DNA from 2 places in the Croceibacterium sp. TMG7-5b_MA50 genome. Region 2 is predicted to be linked to the other one. Evidence: riboswitches for the same ligand, from Rfam matches in the RefSeq annotation. Region 2 holds a riboswitch; the other holds the start of a gene.

Region 1 (7,743 bases), 140 kb from region 2:
CCTTCGGCCCGACCCGGCGCAGGTGACCGGCTACATCGCCGCACCCAGCACGCTGCTGCGTAATCCGGTCGGGCTGGTGTTCGACCGCTGCCGTCTGACCCGCGACGATGGCGTGCCCGACGGCAGCGTGTTCCTCGGTCGCCCATGGCGCCCGTCCGCCAGCTTCCCCGATGGCCGTTATGGCAATCCGCAAGCGACCGGCATGGCCGCGTTTCTTGATTGCTGGATGGATAGCCACATCGCGCCGGCCGGCTGGACAGAGATGTGGTACACCGACCGCAGCGGTAACCCGCGTACCATGCTGCAGCCTGAAGAAGCGCGCTTCGCCGAGCATGCCAGCACCGGTCCGGGTGCACGGGGCCAACGCCGGGGTGCGGAGATCGGCCAGGCCGAGGCAGCCGTGCTGCGGCAGTTGCCTTCGTGAGGGTGAAGTTGGACGCGACCACCCCATAGGGGGCATTCAGCACCCTCGCTTAGGTGCTCAGCTCCGGAACGAACGCCTGAAATCGGCCGCTGTAGAGACGTGCCTTCGACGTGGCGCTATGGGCGGGGTATGAGCTCTATTCCGCAAGATCAGGCCCTCCTCACCGTGGCGGCCTTGTACCGCTTCACCCACTTCCCCGATTGCGGACAGCTGCGCGCGCCGCTTGAGAACATCTGCCGCACTCATGGTGTGCGGGGCACGCTGCTGCTCGCACCCGAAGGGATCAACGGCACGATCGCCGGCCACGACCACGCAATCACCGCCGTGCTGGACCACATTCGCCAATTGCCCGGTTGCGCGGATCTCGATGTGAAGCTGTCAACTGCCTCCACGATGCCCTTCCACCGGCTGAAGGTGCGCCTGAAGCGCGAAATCGTCACAATGGGGGAACCGGCGATCGACCCCAGGACAGGTGTCGGCACGTATGTCGAGGCGCAGGACTGGAATGCGCTGATCACCGACCCGGCCACGATCGTGATCGACACGCGCAACGAGTACGAGGTGGCGATCGGCACGTTCGATGGTGCAATCAATCCAGCGACTGCATCCTTTAGCGAATTTCCTGCGTGGTTCCGCAAAGTCCGCGAAGATCTGCTGAAAAGCGGACAGCAGACAAAGGTTGCGATGTACTGCACCGGCGGCATACGCTGCGAGAAATCGACCGCCTTCCTGAAGCAGGAGGGAGTTGAAGAGGTCTATCACCTGAAGGGTGGGATTCTTAAATATCTGGAGACTGTTCCCGAGGAGGCGAGCTTGTGGCGGGGCGAATGCTTCGTGTTCGACCAGCGGGTGGCGATCGGCCATGGCCTGGCGCAAGGCACGTTCGAACTTTGCCACGCATGCCGCCGTCCGGTGGACGCGCAGGATCACGCATCCCCCCACTTTGAAGCAGGAGTGAGCTGTCCCGCCTGCTTCCCTGAACGAAGCGATGCGCAGCGCGCCTCTTACCGGGAACGTCAACGGCAGGAGACGCTGGCTGCAGCGCATGGTCGTTCCCATGTCGGTGCTACCCGGATTGCGGGGCAAGACAGCCAGGATGGCTGATCTCATCCTCTACAGCTTCCGCCGGTGCCCTTATGCGATGCGGGCAAGAATGGCGCTTGCGGTGAGCGGTACGCGCTACGAGTTGCGCGAGGTCAGGCTGCAGATGAAGCCGGACGCCATGTTGCTGGCCTCGCCAAAGGGCACCGTGCCGGTGCTCGTCCTGCCGGACGGCAGTGTCCTCGACGAGAGCCTCGACATCATGCGCTGGGCCTTGACGCGATGCGATCCCGAGGGTTGGCTGTCACGAGACGATGCCGCCCTGATCGCCAAGAACGACCAAGCCTTCAAACGGCATCTGGACCGCTACAAATATCCGGAACGGCACGACAGCAACCCACTCGAGCATCGCCGGAGCGGGTTGACGTTCCTGCGCGAGCTCGACGTCCGTCTTTCCGCGCAGAGCCAACTTTGCGGCCCTGCGCGGGGACTCACCGACGCCGCGATACTACCGTTTGTGCGGCAATTCGCTGCGGTCGACCGCGAATGGTTTGCCGCCCAGCCGCTAGCCCACCTTCAGGCCTGGTTGAAGGAGCATCTGGAGTCCGACCTCTTCAACACGGTGATGATGCGGACAGCCCCGTGGTCACCGGACGATGCGTAACATCGTCAGAACCGTAGGAGCGTGAAGATGTCGGTTACCGCCTAGCCTGCCAGTTCCTTGCGGATGAGCTGCGCGCCGGCCGCCAATGCCTTCAACTTGCCCCACGCGACGTCGCGCGACAGCGGCGCCATCCCGCAATTGGTGGCCGGATAGAGCTTATCGGCGTCGACGAAGCGCAGTGCATTGCGCAGCGTGTCGGCGACCTGCCCAGGCGTCTCGATCGTGTTCGTCGCAACGTCGATCGCGCCGACCATCACCTTCTTGCCACGGATCAGTTCGATCAGCTCCAACGGCACGCGCGAGTTCTGGCATTCGAGCGAGATGATATCGATCTTCGACTTCTGCAGATTGGGGAACGTCTGCTCATATTGCCGCCATTCGGAGCCGAGCGTCTTCTTCCAGTCGGTGTTGGCCTTGATGCCGTAGCCATAGCAGATGTGGACGGCGACCTCCGCCTTCAGCCCCTCGGCCGCGCGCTCCAGCGTGGCGATGCCCCAGTCGTTCGCTTCGTCAAAGAAGACATTGAACGCGGGTTCGTCGAACTGGATGATGTCGACCCCGGCGGCTTCCAGCTCGCGCGCTTCCTCGTTGAGGATGCCGGCAAACTCCCACGCCAGCTTCTCGCGGCTCCGATAATGCGCGTCGTACAGGGTGTCGATCATGGTCATGGGCCCGGGCAGCGTCCATTTGATCGGCTGGTCAGTCTGCGCACGCAGGAACCGGGCGTCATCGACGAACACCGACGTTGGCCGTGAGACGGCGCCAACGACCGTCGGCACGCTGGCGTCGTAGCGGTCGCGGATGCGCACCGTCTCGCGCTTCTGGAAGTCGACACCGTCCAGATGTTCGATGAAGGTCGTGACGAAGTGCTGGCGGGTCTGCTCGCCATCGCCAAGAATGTCGATGCCTGCCTGCCGCTGATCGTCGACCGCCAGTCGCAACGCATCCTGCTTGCCCGCGATCAGATCGTGGCCCGCCAGCTTCCAGGGCGACCACAGGCTTTCGGGCTGGGCGAGCCAGGATGGCTTGGGTAGGCTGCCCGCGGTCGTCGTCGGCAACAATGTCGTCATGATGCAAATACCTTCGTGTCGTGGCGTTCAGAGGCCGCAGGTCGCGGACCAGCGCTGGAGCGTGGGCCAATGCGGCTTGATGAAATGCTCTTCGGCGAACTTGCCCTGCTCTACGGCAAGGCGGCTGCGCTCCTCGCGATCGTAGACGATGCGGGTCAGCGAATAGTCCTGATACCTCAGGCTCGGCTGGTAATGTTCAGCCGCGACGGAGTTCGCGTTGTAGATCTCAGGACGGTAGATCTTCTGGAACGTCTCCATCGTCGCGATCGTGCTGGCGAGTTCAAGATTGGTATAGTCGCTGACCAGATCGCCGACATGGTAGAAGGCGAACGGCGCGACACTGTGCGGAGGCATGAAGTAGCGCACCTTCATGCCCATCTTCGCGAAATACTGATCGGTGGGCGAGCACTTGTTGTTGCGATACTCGACGCCGAGGATTGGATGGACGTTGGTCGTCCGGTGATAGACCTCCTTGCTCGATACGCTCAGGCAGATGACCGGGGGCTTGGGGAAATTGTCGCGGTAGGCGCTCGACGCGAGGAAATGCTTGAACAAGTTGCCGTGCAGATCGCCGAAGCCCTCCGGCGCGCCGCCGCCCCCGGCCTTCAGGTGATCGGGCAGGACGACGCTGAAGTCGTAATCGCGGACATAGGACGAGAAATTGTTACCGATCATGCCGTCGCTGCGCTCGCCACTGATCCGGTCGGTCACGGTCGTGTGCAGGATCTCAATCAGCGGAAACGCCTGGTCGTCGGCGCCGCATCCGATCGTGAGCGCGGCCGAGACGATCTTCAGCTCCAGCGTGTAACGATCGCCCTTGGGATTGTCCCAGTGCATCAGCGCGTTGAAGCGGTGATCGATCATCACCAGCGTGTTGCGCAAATTCGCCTGGCGGCTGGTCCCGCGCGCGAGATTGGCGAAATTGGTGGTGATGCGCGTGTTGTCGGCCGGACGATAATCCTCGTCGAAGGGGATACTGCTGATCGAGAATGTGAACCCGCTATTCGTCATGACTCACCCAGGCTTTGCGGGCGGGAAATCAGGCGAAAGCGCGCAAGGCGTGAACAGGCCCGGACGGCGGCAAGCCACGGACCGTCGCATCAAGCGCGATCCACCGGAGGAACCCCCGTCCGAGGAACGTTATGGCGTCGATCGGCAGGTCTCCTGGCTTGCGGGTCAACGCAGCGGCTCCGGCCTTCCCAGGATCCTTGCGGGAGCCCAGTGGCACGTCATGGAGCCGCCACTCACCGCTTACAGTTGCGGGGGCAGCGCCGGACTCTGCCCGTGAAGGACACCACCGGCTTCCCGTCTTAGCCCCATCACCATGCCTGGAATGGGGAACCTCGACAGGGCTGCTCAACACCATCGGGCAAGCGGTGTCAATAATAATATAAGGAAGTCTTTATACATTGATGCACGGCTGGTGGGGCGGGTCTACACCGGGCGACGGAGGTGCTGAATGCCGGGTCCTGATGCCCCGGATGTTAATGCCATCGGCGACGGATTGTGACCTTGAGATCGCGTCGAGGTTGGGTGGGCGGGCAACACGGACATGCTGGCGGTTCAGCGATTACGGCGGCAGCATGACGTTCGCATTGGCCATACCAACACTGCACCTGATCAGCCTGCGTCACCATCCTGCTTCCAGATCATGAGCCTGTGACTTACGCTCCGCCGGGGCCACGCAGGAAGACCATCGACGGAGTATAGGTTCCGTTCAGCACCGCCACCTGATAGGACGCGGCGCGGGCGAGATACGGGTTCTCGTCCTGCGCTGCCGCTTCCAGCGCCGGCAATGCCGGACGGGCAGCTTCGCCAAGGGCGTCCAGCGCGTTCAGCGCCATCAGCCGGGGCGGCATGGGCAAGGCCGGGTCGGCGGCGAGTTGCGGCAAACCGGCATCTATCGCGCCTGACACGCTCAGCGCCTCAGCCGCGGCAACCCTGACGGCGTGGGATGGATCACCTTCCGCCAATCGGATCAAATCGGCGTGCGATGCTTCTGGGTGCGCCTTCAGGATCGCCATCCCGGTCGCCGCCCAATATCGCATGATCGGGTTCGCATGGCGCAGGTTGGCGACAAACAGATCCATGCTGGCCTGATCGCCACGCGCCGCCGCGGCGGCGAGGACCATGATGTCCTTCAGTGGGTAAAGCTGCTCGTCGCGGCTCGGCCGAAGACCTTCGCCAATCTCGCCTTCGGGGATGAAGCCATTGTCGCGGATGGCCAGCATGTGTTCGTCCAGCTGGCTGCGGAACTGCGCGATGCGCGCGGCATGCGCCTGATCGTCGATCAGGTTGGTCACCTGATCCACATCCGCCACCCGATCGTACAACTCCTCGAACGGCTTGGTCTGGAAGAAGCGCGCCTGCACGTCATTCAGGCGCCCGGCGATGCGCTCCTCATCCCATGACTGGTAACTTTTCAGCATCCATTCGAAGGCGCCATGCGTGCCCCAGATGCGGTTGGGCGAGTAGTTGCGGATATAGCGGTAACGCCCATCGGTCACGGTACGGGTGAAGTCATACCGTTCGTCCATCCTGTTGCGCATGCCGAAGGCCACGCCGGCCGGGGTTGCGACATGATGACCCAGGAAGGCATTGCCGCGCATCTGCTGCGGCCGTTCGATGCCGGCGATCGACAGCAGGGTGGGCGCCAGGTCGATGAAGCTGACAGGCGTGGTCACCTCCGTTCCCATCGGGACCGGCGACAGATGCTGCCATTTGGGCGGAACATGGACGATCAGGGCGCATCGCAGCCCTTCGTCGTAGCAATATCGCTTGCTGCGCGGCAGCACGCCACCATTGTCCGAATAATAGAAGATGATCGTGTCGTCGGCGAGACCATCGGCCTCCAGTTCCGCCAGGCGCTGGCCGATCTCGGCATCCATGGCAGACACCAGGTTGTAATAACTGGCAAAGTCGCCGCGCACGGCTGGCGTATCGGGCAGATAGGCGGGCACGCGCACCTCATCCGGCGTGACCGCCCCCTGGGTGGGGCGGAACAGCCGCGATTCATGCGTCGTCATGGAGTTGAACACGGCCATGAACGGCTGCCCCGCGGGTCGATCCCGCCAATGCGCCGTCTTGCCGGACGCATCCCAGATGCGTTCAGGCGCGATGTCGCAATTGTAGTCCGTCTTTTCGTTATTGGTGCAATAATAGCCGGCGGATCGCAGATATTCGGGGTAGCTGCGCAGGTCCGACGACACCTCCGCCACCGCCCGCATATGATGCGCCGGGCCGCAGCTTTCCGCATGCACGCCGGTCAGGATGCTGAACCGCGACGGCGCGCAAACCGGCGCATTGGCGTAGGCGTTGCGGTACAGGACGCCGCGCTGGGCCAGCGCGTCCAGCACCGGGGTGCGGGCGACAGGATCGCCATAGGCGCCGATGAAGGGATTGTTGTCCTCGCTCGTCAGCCACAGGATGTTCGGCAAGGCTCGGCCGGTTGTGGCCCCTTGCGCCAGCGCCTGGCCGCCCGCCGCCATTGCGGCCAGTGTGCTGCCGGCCAGCGATCCCAGGGCCTTGCGTCTATTGATCATCGCTCTGTCCTCAAACTCATCTCTGTCACGGCACACCCGCGCCGACCATCCTGGCCACGCGTCAGAGCGGCCGGACGGCAATTGCCGACACCACCGCCTCGCCACCGCGCGGTTCGAATGCCAGGTCCAGCGTCCCGCCCCGGCTCTCGACTTCGAAGCTGCGTTCGACCGCCTTGCGCGGCGCGCCGGCCTCCTGCTGGGGGGCGAACGCGTCGATCACGACGGTGCCATTGGCCTTTACGGCGAAGCTGCGCCCGGTACCGCCTGCGGGATCGGGTTCGAACGTGGCTACTGTCACTGCCCAGCGCCCGTCAGGCAAAGGAATGCGGTAGCTGAAGCTGCCTTCGCGATAGCTCTGGAACAAGGCGGGGTTCTCGGTTCCGTCCACCGCAGGCGGAGGTGCGGCGGGCCTGCCGCCGCTCAACATCCTGCCGGTGCCGCCCGTGAAGAACGTGTCGGAGCCGTAGCGATCATCGCCAAAGGTCCGGCCCACCAGCGCCCCGGCATCGATGAACACGCCGCGCGCCGGATCGGGCGCGTTCCATTCAATACGGTCGGTAACCTGCTCGCCGGCAATGGTTGCGCTCGCCACCAGCACGTTCGCACCCGCCGCCAGTTGCACACCGCGCCACACGCAGATCCGGTCGGGGCAGGCCGCCTCGTCGATCGGCTTGCCGTTCAGCGAAAGTGCCACCCGATCCGCGTTAGAATAGGCGCGCACATCCACATTGGCGTAGGCACGGTCGGTATAGCGCCGGCCGGTCAGATGCAGCGTCGGTGTGTCGGCCCAGTTCGCCTTGAAGAGGTAGAACGCGTCCTTGCGCGTTTCCCGGTCATAGCTGACCAACCCCTTGGTGTTGATGTCGGTCGCGTCGCCTTCGTTGCGGGAAGTGGTGGCGAAATCGAACATGTTCCACACCCAGCTGCCCGACAGGTATGGCCGTTCGCTGATCGCCTTCCAGTTCCCTTCCAGCACCCAGCTCTGATATTCCTCCGGCTGGG
Region 2 (7,743 bases):
GCTGGCCAGCACCGTACCCGCCAGCACGAAGGCCGCAGGCGTCTCCGCCCGCCACGTCAGCGCCGCCAGCAGCGCCAGCCCGCCACCCGCCGAAAGCATCGCCGCAGCGAAAATACCCCATTGGCTCGCCCCGCCCAGTACGATCGCCGCGACGGCCCCCAGTGCAGCGGCGCTCGACGTGCCGAGCACGCCAGGGTCAGCCAGCGGGTTGCGCAGCCATCCTTGCATCACCGCGCCCGACAGACCCAGCGACGCGCCTAGCAAGGTCGCCAGTGCGGCGCGTGGTACTCGCAACTCTGCGATGATAGACCAGCGTGCGTCGCCCGCCCACCAAGCGGACAGTGGCACGACTGCCTTGCCCACAGACAGCGAGGCGAAGAACAGCGCGAACACCATGACAACCAGCAAGATCAGCAGCGTCACGCGCCTCATGGCGCCACCTGTCGTCGCACCGCCGCAAGCCGGGCCAGTGCCGCCGGTATCGTCGGCCCGCCGCAATTCACGAGTTCGCGCGGAAACGTGACCTCTCGGGTGTCCGCGTCAGTCCGCTCCAGCAGTCGTCGGCGGAGCGCCGCTGTCCGCCCGCCCCTATCGGGGCTGAGGATCACGGCGGGGGGATCGGTCAGTATTATCTCCACCGGCAGCGACCCGGTCATTGCCAGCCCGTAATCCGCCGCCGCGTTCCTGAAGCCTGCCACCTGCATCATCTCGTGCAGCAAGGTGCCGGCCCCGTTTGCCAGATCGCCCGATATATAGAGCAGCGCCGGAACCGCCGCACCACTCCATCGCGCCCCCGCCACCGCGTGGTCAATCCGGGCATTGATCGCCGCGCCGCGCGCCTCCGCGCCGATCGCGTGCGCCAGTTCGGCAACCTGCGCCTTGCTGGCGGCGATGGTCGTGGGGCTGTCGAGATAGAGCACCCGCAGACCAGCCTTGGCGAAGGCGGCGCGAGTGGCAGGGGGCGTGTAGCTGGTCGCGACCACCAGCCTGGGCGCCAGCGCGATCACCTCCTCCGCCGTGCCGCCCGTGCTACGCAGCCCGCGGGCGACGTCCAGCGGCACGGAGGTGGCGCCGGCCTGTTGCGAGTAGTGACTGATCGCCGCAATCCGCCCGGCCGGCACCAGCGCCAGCAGCAACTGGTCCGAACACGGGTTCAGCGACACGATGCCACCCTGCCGCTGCTCGCCCGCCGGGGCACACCCGGCCAGCAGCAACAGGAGCAGGGGCAGCAGCCGGCGCATCGCCTTAGTCGAACCGCAGGCGCACGCCGCCATGAACGGCACGCCCGATAGTGCCATAGCCGCGGACGACCTGGTATTCCTCGTCAAAGGCGTTCTCGACCCGGCCGTAAATCGACCAGCGCTCCGCCACCGGCATCTCCGCCCGGACAGCAACCAGCGTGTAGCCATCCAGCCGCGCGGTGTTCGCCGCATTGTCAAAGCTGTCGCCGACTAGTTGCACCGTGCCCCCAAGCGACAAGCCGAAGGCGAAGCGGTAATCGGCCGAAACGCTGCCGCTGTGGCGTGGGCGTCGGGCCAGCTGGTTGCCCTCGAACCCGACGCTGCGGTTCTCCGTATCGATCAGGCTGTACGACCCAGCGAGGGTCAATCCCTCGACCGGGCGGGCCACCAGCCCGATCTCTAACCCGTTGGCGTGCGTGCGGGCGATGTTGGAGTAGGTGAAGGTGAGCGGATCGAAATCGATCTGGTTCACCGTATCGCGGTGGAACCAGGTCGCGCTCGCCAGCAGGGCATCGCCCAGCAGGCGCTGCTCGACGCCAACGTCCCAGCTTTCCGCGGTCTCCGGCCGCAGGCTGGCCGTGCCGTAGAAGGGGGCATACAACTGGTACAGGGTCGGCGCCTTGAACCCTTCGGCGTAGGAGCCTCGCAGCACCGTTCCCGCCCTTACCGCAAGCGCAGCATTCGCGCCGAAGGTGGTGCGACCGCCGAATGCGTCGTCATCGTCATGCCGGATCGCACCGGTAATGGTCAGCGGGTTCAGAGGCGTCGTGATCGCCTCCGCCCACACGCTGGTGGTGCCTCGGCTGAAGCCCTGCACGCCATCGCTGAAGCGCGTATCCTCATGCTCCGCGCCGACGATCAACCGCACACGGTCCATCGCGTCGATGTCGCCCTTGTAGGTGTAGCGTTCCGACCGTCCGCGCGTCAGGAACAGCGGCTCCGCCCCTGCATCCCGGTCGTAATTGTCGCGATCCACGTTGGCAATTTGGAATGCGATCGTATTGCGCCAGCGCCCGTCCAGAATGTCGGCGTGTAGGCCAGCATAGCCGTACAGCTCCTCGGCGGTGGAGTATTCATCCGTGTCGGCGAAGGCGAAGGCAGGCGCGGGGAAGCCATCCAGATCGGTCCGGCTGTCCGCCCAAAAACCGCGCAGGTCCAGCCCCAGGTCGGGCGTGAACGCCACCTCGCCCCGCGCGCTGGCGCCATATTGCCGATACCCGTCCCGCTCCGCGCCGCCGTCGAATGCAGAGATGCCGTCAGTGCGCAAATACCCGCCGGTCAGTGCGCCCGACACGATGCCGCTGCTACCGGATACGCCGCTGCTGGCGAACAGCGTATCCATGCTGCCATATTCGACATTGCCGCGTGCCTGCAGACCTTCGGACGGGGCCTTGGTCATGATGTTGACCACGCCGCCGATCGCCTGGCTGCCCCACGGGACGGAGTTCGGCCCGCGCAGCACCTCCACCCGTTCGACATTGGTGGCCAGCAGACTGGCGAAGTCGAACCCGCCGCCCGGCGCCGCCGGATCGTTGACCCGAACCCCATCGATCAGCACCAACGTCTGGTCGCCTTCCCCGCCGCGTATGCGAAGGCTGGTCAACGTGCCCAAGCCGCCATTACGCGTCACGGTAACTCCCGGCGTGGTCGCCAGCAGGTCGCTGATCGCGATGGTCTGCCGTTGCTCGATCATGTCGCGGTCGATCACCGTCACCGCCTGGCCGGTCGTGGAGGCATCCTGTGGTGCGCCAATGGCGGTGACGATGATGTCGCCTCCCCGCTCCTGCGCCCCCGCGGGAGACACGGCCAGCACCGCCGGCGCTGCGGCCAGCAGATAAGAAACCTTCATTGACAAGCCCAATCCATCAAGGGCCACCGCCGCGCCACAACATGCGCGTACGAAGGCCAAACGCCCTGTCGCCTCTCGAGGATTTCGGCCTCGTCCGCGCGGCACACCCCGTCCGCACGATGGATCGACTGCGCCCGGCAGGTCTCCTGGCTCTCGGATCACCATGTCGCCCGGCCTTCCCGGATCGAGATCCAGTGGCCATTGCGGGCGAAATTCCCCGATCACAGTTGCGGGGGCAGCGCGGGCTTCGGCCCATGGCCGGTCCCGACTTCCCTTTTCATCCCCGCTTCCGGGGAACCGTTCGCACGCTAGGGGCCTTAAGCGCCGCTCGCCGGCTGCGTCAATATTCCACACCCTTCTGCGCGTTGAAGCCGGCATTGAACGGGTGCTTCACCTCTCCGAACTCTGTCACGAGGTCGGCCATCTCGGCCAGTTCCGCCCGCGCGCCGCGGCCGGTGATGCAGATATGCTTGGCCAAAGGCCGCTCGCGCAGGAACGCCAGCACCTCCGCCGACGGCAAAGTATCGTCGGCCAGCACGATGTTGAGTTCGTCCAGGATCACGAAGTCGATCTCCGGGTCGGCGATCAGGTCCTTCGCCCGTTCCCACCCGCGCCGGGCGGCTGCAATGTCCTTCGCCCGATCCTGCGTGTCCCAGGTGAACCCCTCCCCCATGCTCTCGAAGCTGACGAGATCAAGCGGCATCGCGGCGAAGAAATTGCGTTCCCCCGTCTCCCACGTACCTTTCACAAATTGCAGGATTGCGACGCGCATGCCCCAGCCGATTGACCGGATCGCCATGCCGAACGCAGCCGAAGACTTGCCCTTGCCGTTGCCGGTATGAACAATCAGCAGCCCGCGTTCCGCCGTGCGACGGGCCTGCAGCTTGTCACGAGCCACCTTCATCCGCTTCATGCGGGCATTGTGGCGGGAATGGTCGACGTGTTGCGAGGGATCGGACATGCAGCGCTTCTGGTCCGGCCATCGACACACGACAAGGCGGAACTGACGCCGAACCTCGCCCTGCGTCCGACCATGGGTTACAGGAGACCGACCGCATCGGTTTGACAAACGAAAGGTAGAAGCTGGATGGCCACGGCTGCATCCGCGCGCGGATCAGACATGATCCATATCGAAGGCGGCCGGTTCCAGATGGGTTCGGACCGCTTCTATCCGGAAGAGGCGCCGGTTCGCCCAGTGCGGGTGGACAGCTTCCTGATCGACGCGGTGCCGGTCACGAACGCCGCCTTCACCGCGTTTGTCGCCGCCACCGGCTATGTCACGGAGGTTGAGCGCATCCCCGATCCGGCCGACTATCCAGGTTTGGACCCCGCGCTGGCGATCGCAGGATCGCTGGTATTCGAGAAGACCCGCTCCCCTGTTGACCTCGCTGATTTCAACCAATGGTGGCATTTCCGCGCCGGTGCCGACTGGCGCCATCCGCTGGGCCCCGACAGCACAATCGACGGGCTGGGTGATCACCCGGTTGTTCACGTTTCCTATGAAGATGCGGTGGCTTTCGCGACCTGGGCAGGCAAGCGCCTGCCGACGGAGGCCGAATGGGAGTTCGCGGCGCGTGGCGGCGCGGATACCGATTACGCCTGGGGAGATGAGCTTGCGCCCGGCGGCGCGATGCTGGCGAATTACTGGCAGGGCCTGTTTCCCTTCTCCAACCAGCAGCTCGACGGTTATGAGCGGACCTCTCCCGTCGGGACCTATCCGGCGAATGGCTATGGCCTGTTCGACATGATCGGAAATGTCTGGGAATGGACCAGCGACTGGTACGCCCTGCCGAGCGGTACAGCTCCGGCGAGGGCCGGCAAGGCGGCATCCTGTTGCGCGATCCCGAACCCGCGCGGTGGGCGCAAGCGCGACAGCTACGACCCTGCGATGCCGGCAATGAAGATCGGGCGCAAGGTGCTGAAGGGCGGATCGCACCTTTGCGCCCCCAATTACTGCCAACGTTACCGGCCAGCGGCGCGACACCCCCAAACGGTCGACAGCGCCACCACCCATATTGGATTTCGCTGCGCCATAACGGTCTGACCGTTACCATGGCTTTTCCAGTCTCTCGAACGGATCAGGCAGGTTTATCCGCCTTTCCTGCACGACCGTGCTGCGCCAACATCCCGCCAGTATCCTTGCGTTGGAGAAAGACATGACGCTCCGCACCAGTACCGTCGACGGGGTCGACGCGGTCATACTGCCCCCGCTACGTGATCTGGGAGATGGGTTCACCGTGCGCCGCGCGCTGCCCAGTGCACATCGCCGCATGGTCGGCCCCTTCATCTTCTATGACCAGATGGGCCCGGCCGCGTTCCGTTCGGGCGAAGGGCTGGACGTGCGCCCGCACCCACATATCGGCCTCGCGACGGTCACCTATCTGCTGGATGGCGAGATCCTGCACCGCGACAGCGTCGGTTCGGTCCAGTCGATCCGCCCGGGCGAAGTCAACTGGATGACCGCCGGCCGCGGCATCGTTCATTCCGAACGCACCGGGTCGGAGGTGCGCGCGGCCGGTGGCGGATTGTTCGGGCTGCAGGCCTGGGTCGCCCTGCCCGCCGCGCTGGAGGAGACCGCGCCCGCCTTCGACCACTACGCCGCCGACGCGATCCCTGTGGTGGAGGATGCCGGCATGCGCCTGACGCTAATCGCCGGCAGCCATGACGGGCTCGTGTCCCCGGTCGGTACCCTGTCCGACATGGTCTATGCCGACATAGTGCTTGCCCCTGGCGCCCGCTATCGACTTACGGCGGAGCATGTGGAACGCGCGGTCTACCTGGTGGAAGGCGAGGTCACGGCCGAGGGGCAGGATGGCGGCTTCGCCGCCGGGGAGCTGATCGTGTTCAAGCCCGGCGCAGAGATCGTCCTGGCCAGCGCGCGCGGTGCGCGGCTGATGCTGATCGGCGGGGAACCCTTCCCCGAGAAGCGCCACATTTACTGGAACTTCGTCTCAAGCCGGGCCGACCGTATTGAGCAGGCGAAGGAGGATTGGCGCGCGCGCCGGTTCGCCGACGTGCCGCAGGAACACGAATTCATTCCCCTGCCCGACGAACCGAAGCCCGTCCGCTATCCCTGACGGACTTGACTAGAGATCGGCCGCGCCCGGCAACGGCCGATCCTCCAGTCCCAGGGCCACCATCTGCTCCACCAACCAGGTGCCTCCCGGGCCAGGCGGGCGGTCACGGCGGCTGATCGCATGAAAGCGGTAGGTGCCGCCCGGATCGTCCGGCATGGCCAGCCGGACCAGCGTGCCTGCCACCAGATCGGGTTCGATCAGGGGCAGCGGCATGTTGCCCCAGCCGATCCCCTCCCGCAGCAACTGATGCTTGGCGCCAAGATCAGCCAGCCGCCAGGTCCGCGGCGACAGGACCGCGAAGTCCCGCCCGTCGGTCAGCGGAGATCGATCGGTCAGCACCAGCTGCACATGGTCGCGCCCCGCGCCCGGCGTGATCCGTTCCATCCGTGCCAGCGGGTGATCGGGCGCCGAGACTGGCACCAGCGGCACACTGCCGGCAGCGCGCGTCTCCAGCCCGTCCGTGCCGCCGGGCAGCGGGCCCGACAGGCCGATTGCCGCGCGCCTATCCAGCACCAGCGCTGCCACCGCCCCCAGTGCCTCGACGTGCAGGCGCAGGGTGACGGTCGGACAATGCACGGCAAAAGCGCGCAGCAATGCTCCCAGTCGCGCGGCAGGAAGCATCACGTCCACCGCCAGCGTGACCTCCGCCTCCCATCCTTCAAGCAGGCCTTGTACCTTGGCCTTCAACCCATCCATGCCGCTGGCTACGGTTCGCGCCTCCGCCAGTACGGCGCGGCCCGCCTCTGTCAGTTGCGGCCGACGGGTGCCCGCGCGGTCGAACAGCAATACGCCAAGCTGCGCCTCCAGATTGGCGACGCCATAGCTGACGACGCTGACCGCCCGGTTCAGCCGACGGCCGGCCGCGGCGAAGCTGCCCGTTTCGACCACCGCCAGGAAGATGCGCAACTGGTCGAACGTGGGCGTACCTACGGCACTCATTTCCATTCTCTCGAACATTTGGCACAGCTTTATACAGGTTTTCCGGCGACACACAGCCGTCTATTTGGTGCCCAACAGCCGGCTCGACCGGCTTGCACAGGAGGACACCGACATGATCGAACTGCGACCTTTCGACAGCCTGGGTGGCGCCAATCACGGCTGGCTGGATGCGAAGCACCACTTCTCCTTCGCCAACTACTACGATCCGGCGCGCACCAGTTGGGGCAATCTACGGGTGTGGAACGACGACACGATCGCTCCCAACAGCGGCTTTCCCCCGCATCCCCACCGTGACATGGAGATCATCACCTATGTTCGCGAAGGGGCGATCACCCACCAGGACAATCTCGGCAATCACGGGCGGACCGAAGCGGGTGACGTGCAAGTGATGAGCGCGGGCACCGGCATCGCCCATGCCGAGTACAACCGGGAGGATGTGACCACCCGCATCTTCCAGATATGGATTCAGCCGACCCGCACGGGCGAGCAGCCAAGCTGGGGCGCGCGTCCTTTCCCCAAGGGGGAACGTGCAGGTCAGTTCGTGACGCTTGCTTCCGGCTTCGACGAAGATGGCGACGCGCTGCCGATCCGTACCGATGCGCGGGTCGTGGGCGCTACGCTGAAGGCGGGCGAGACG

What was found. Region 2 has a riboswitch for cobalamin ahead of V5740_RS05690 (TonB-dependent receptor). Riboswitches for the same ligand answer to the same signal wherever they lie in the genome.
Region 1: another riboswitch for cobalamin. It lies ahead of V5740_RS06315 (DUF1852 domain-containing protein); the one in region 2 lies ahead of V5740_RS05690 (TonB-dependent receptor).

The regions. Positions count from the first base shown of each region.
Region 1 is NZ_CP156082.1:1,284,371-1,292,113, forward strand. It holds gene V5740_RS06295 (pectinesterase family protein) at 1-424, shown strand, start outside; gene V5740_RS06300 (rhodanese-related sulfurtransferase) at 554-1,528, shown strand; gene V5740_RS06305 (glutathione S-transferase) at 1,521-2,129, shown strand; gene V5740_RS06310 (methionine synthase) at 2,171-3,199, opposite strand; gene V5740_RS06315 (DUF1852 domain-containing protein) at 3,227-4,210, opposite strand; cobalamin riboswitch at 4,336-4,560, opposite strand; gene V5740_RS06320 (sulfatase-like hydrolase/transferase) at 4,864-6,741, opposite strand; gene V5740_RS06325 (glycoside hydrolase family 2 TIM barrel-domain containing protein) at 6,803-7,743, opposite strand, start outside.
Region 2 is NZ_CP156082.1:1,142,211-1,149,953, forward strand. It holds gene V5740_RS05680 (iron ABC transporter permease) at 1-432, opposite strand, end outside; gene V5740_RS05685 (ABC transporter substrate-binding protein) at 429-1,298, opposite strand; gene V5740_RS05690 (TonB-dependent receptor) at 1,246-3,090, opposite strand; cobalamin riboswitch at 3,209-3,407, opposite strand; gene cobO (cob(I)yrinic acid a,c-diamide adenosyltransferase) at 3,431-4,051, opposite strand; gene V5740_RS05700 (formylglycine-generating enzyme family protein) at 4,211-5,134, shown strand; gene V5740_RS05705 (pirin family protein) at 5,247-6,167, shown strand; gene V5740_RS05710 (LysR family transcriptional regulator) at 6,177-7,106, opposite strand; gene V5740_RS05715 (pirin family protein) at 7,219-7,743, shown strand, end outside.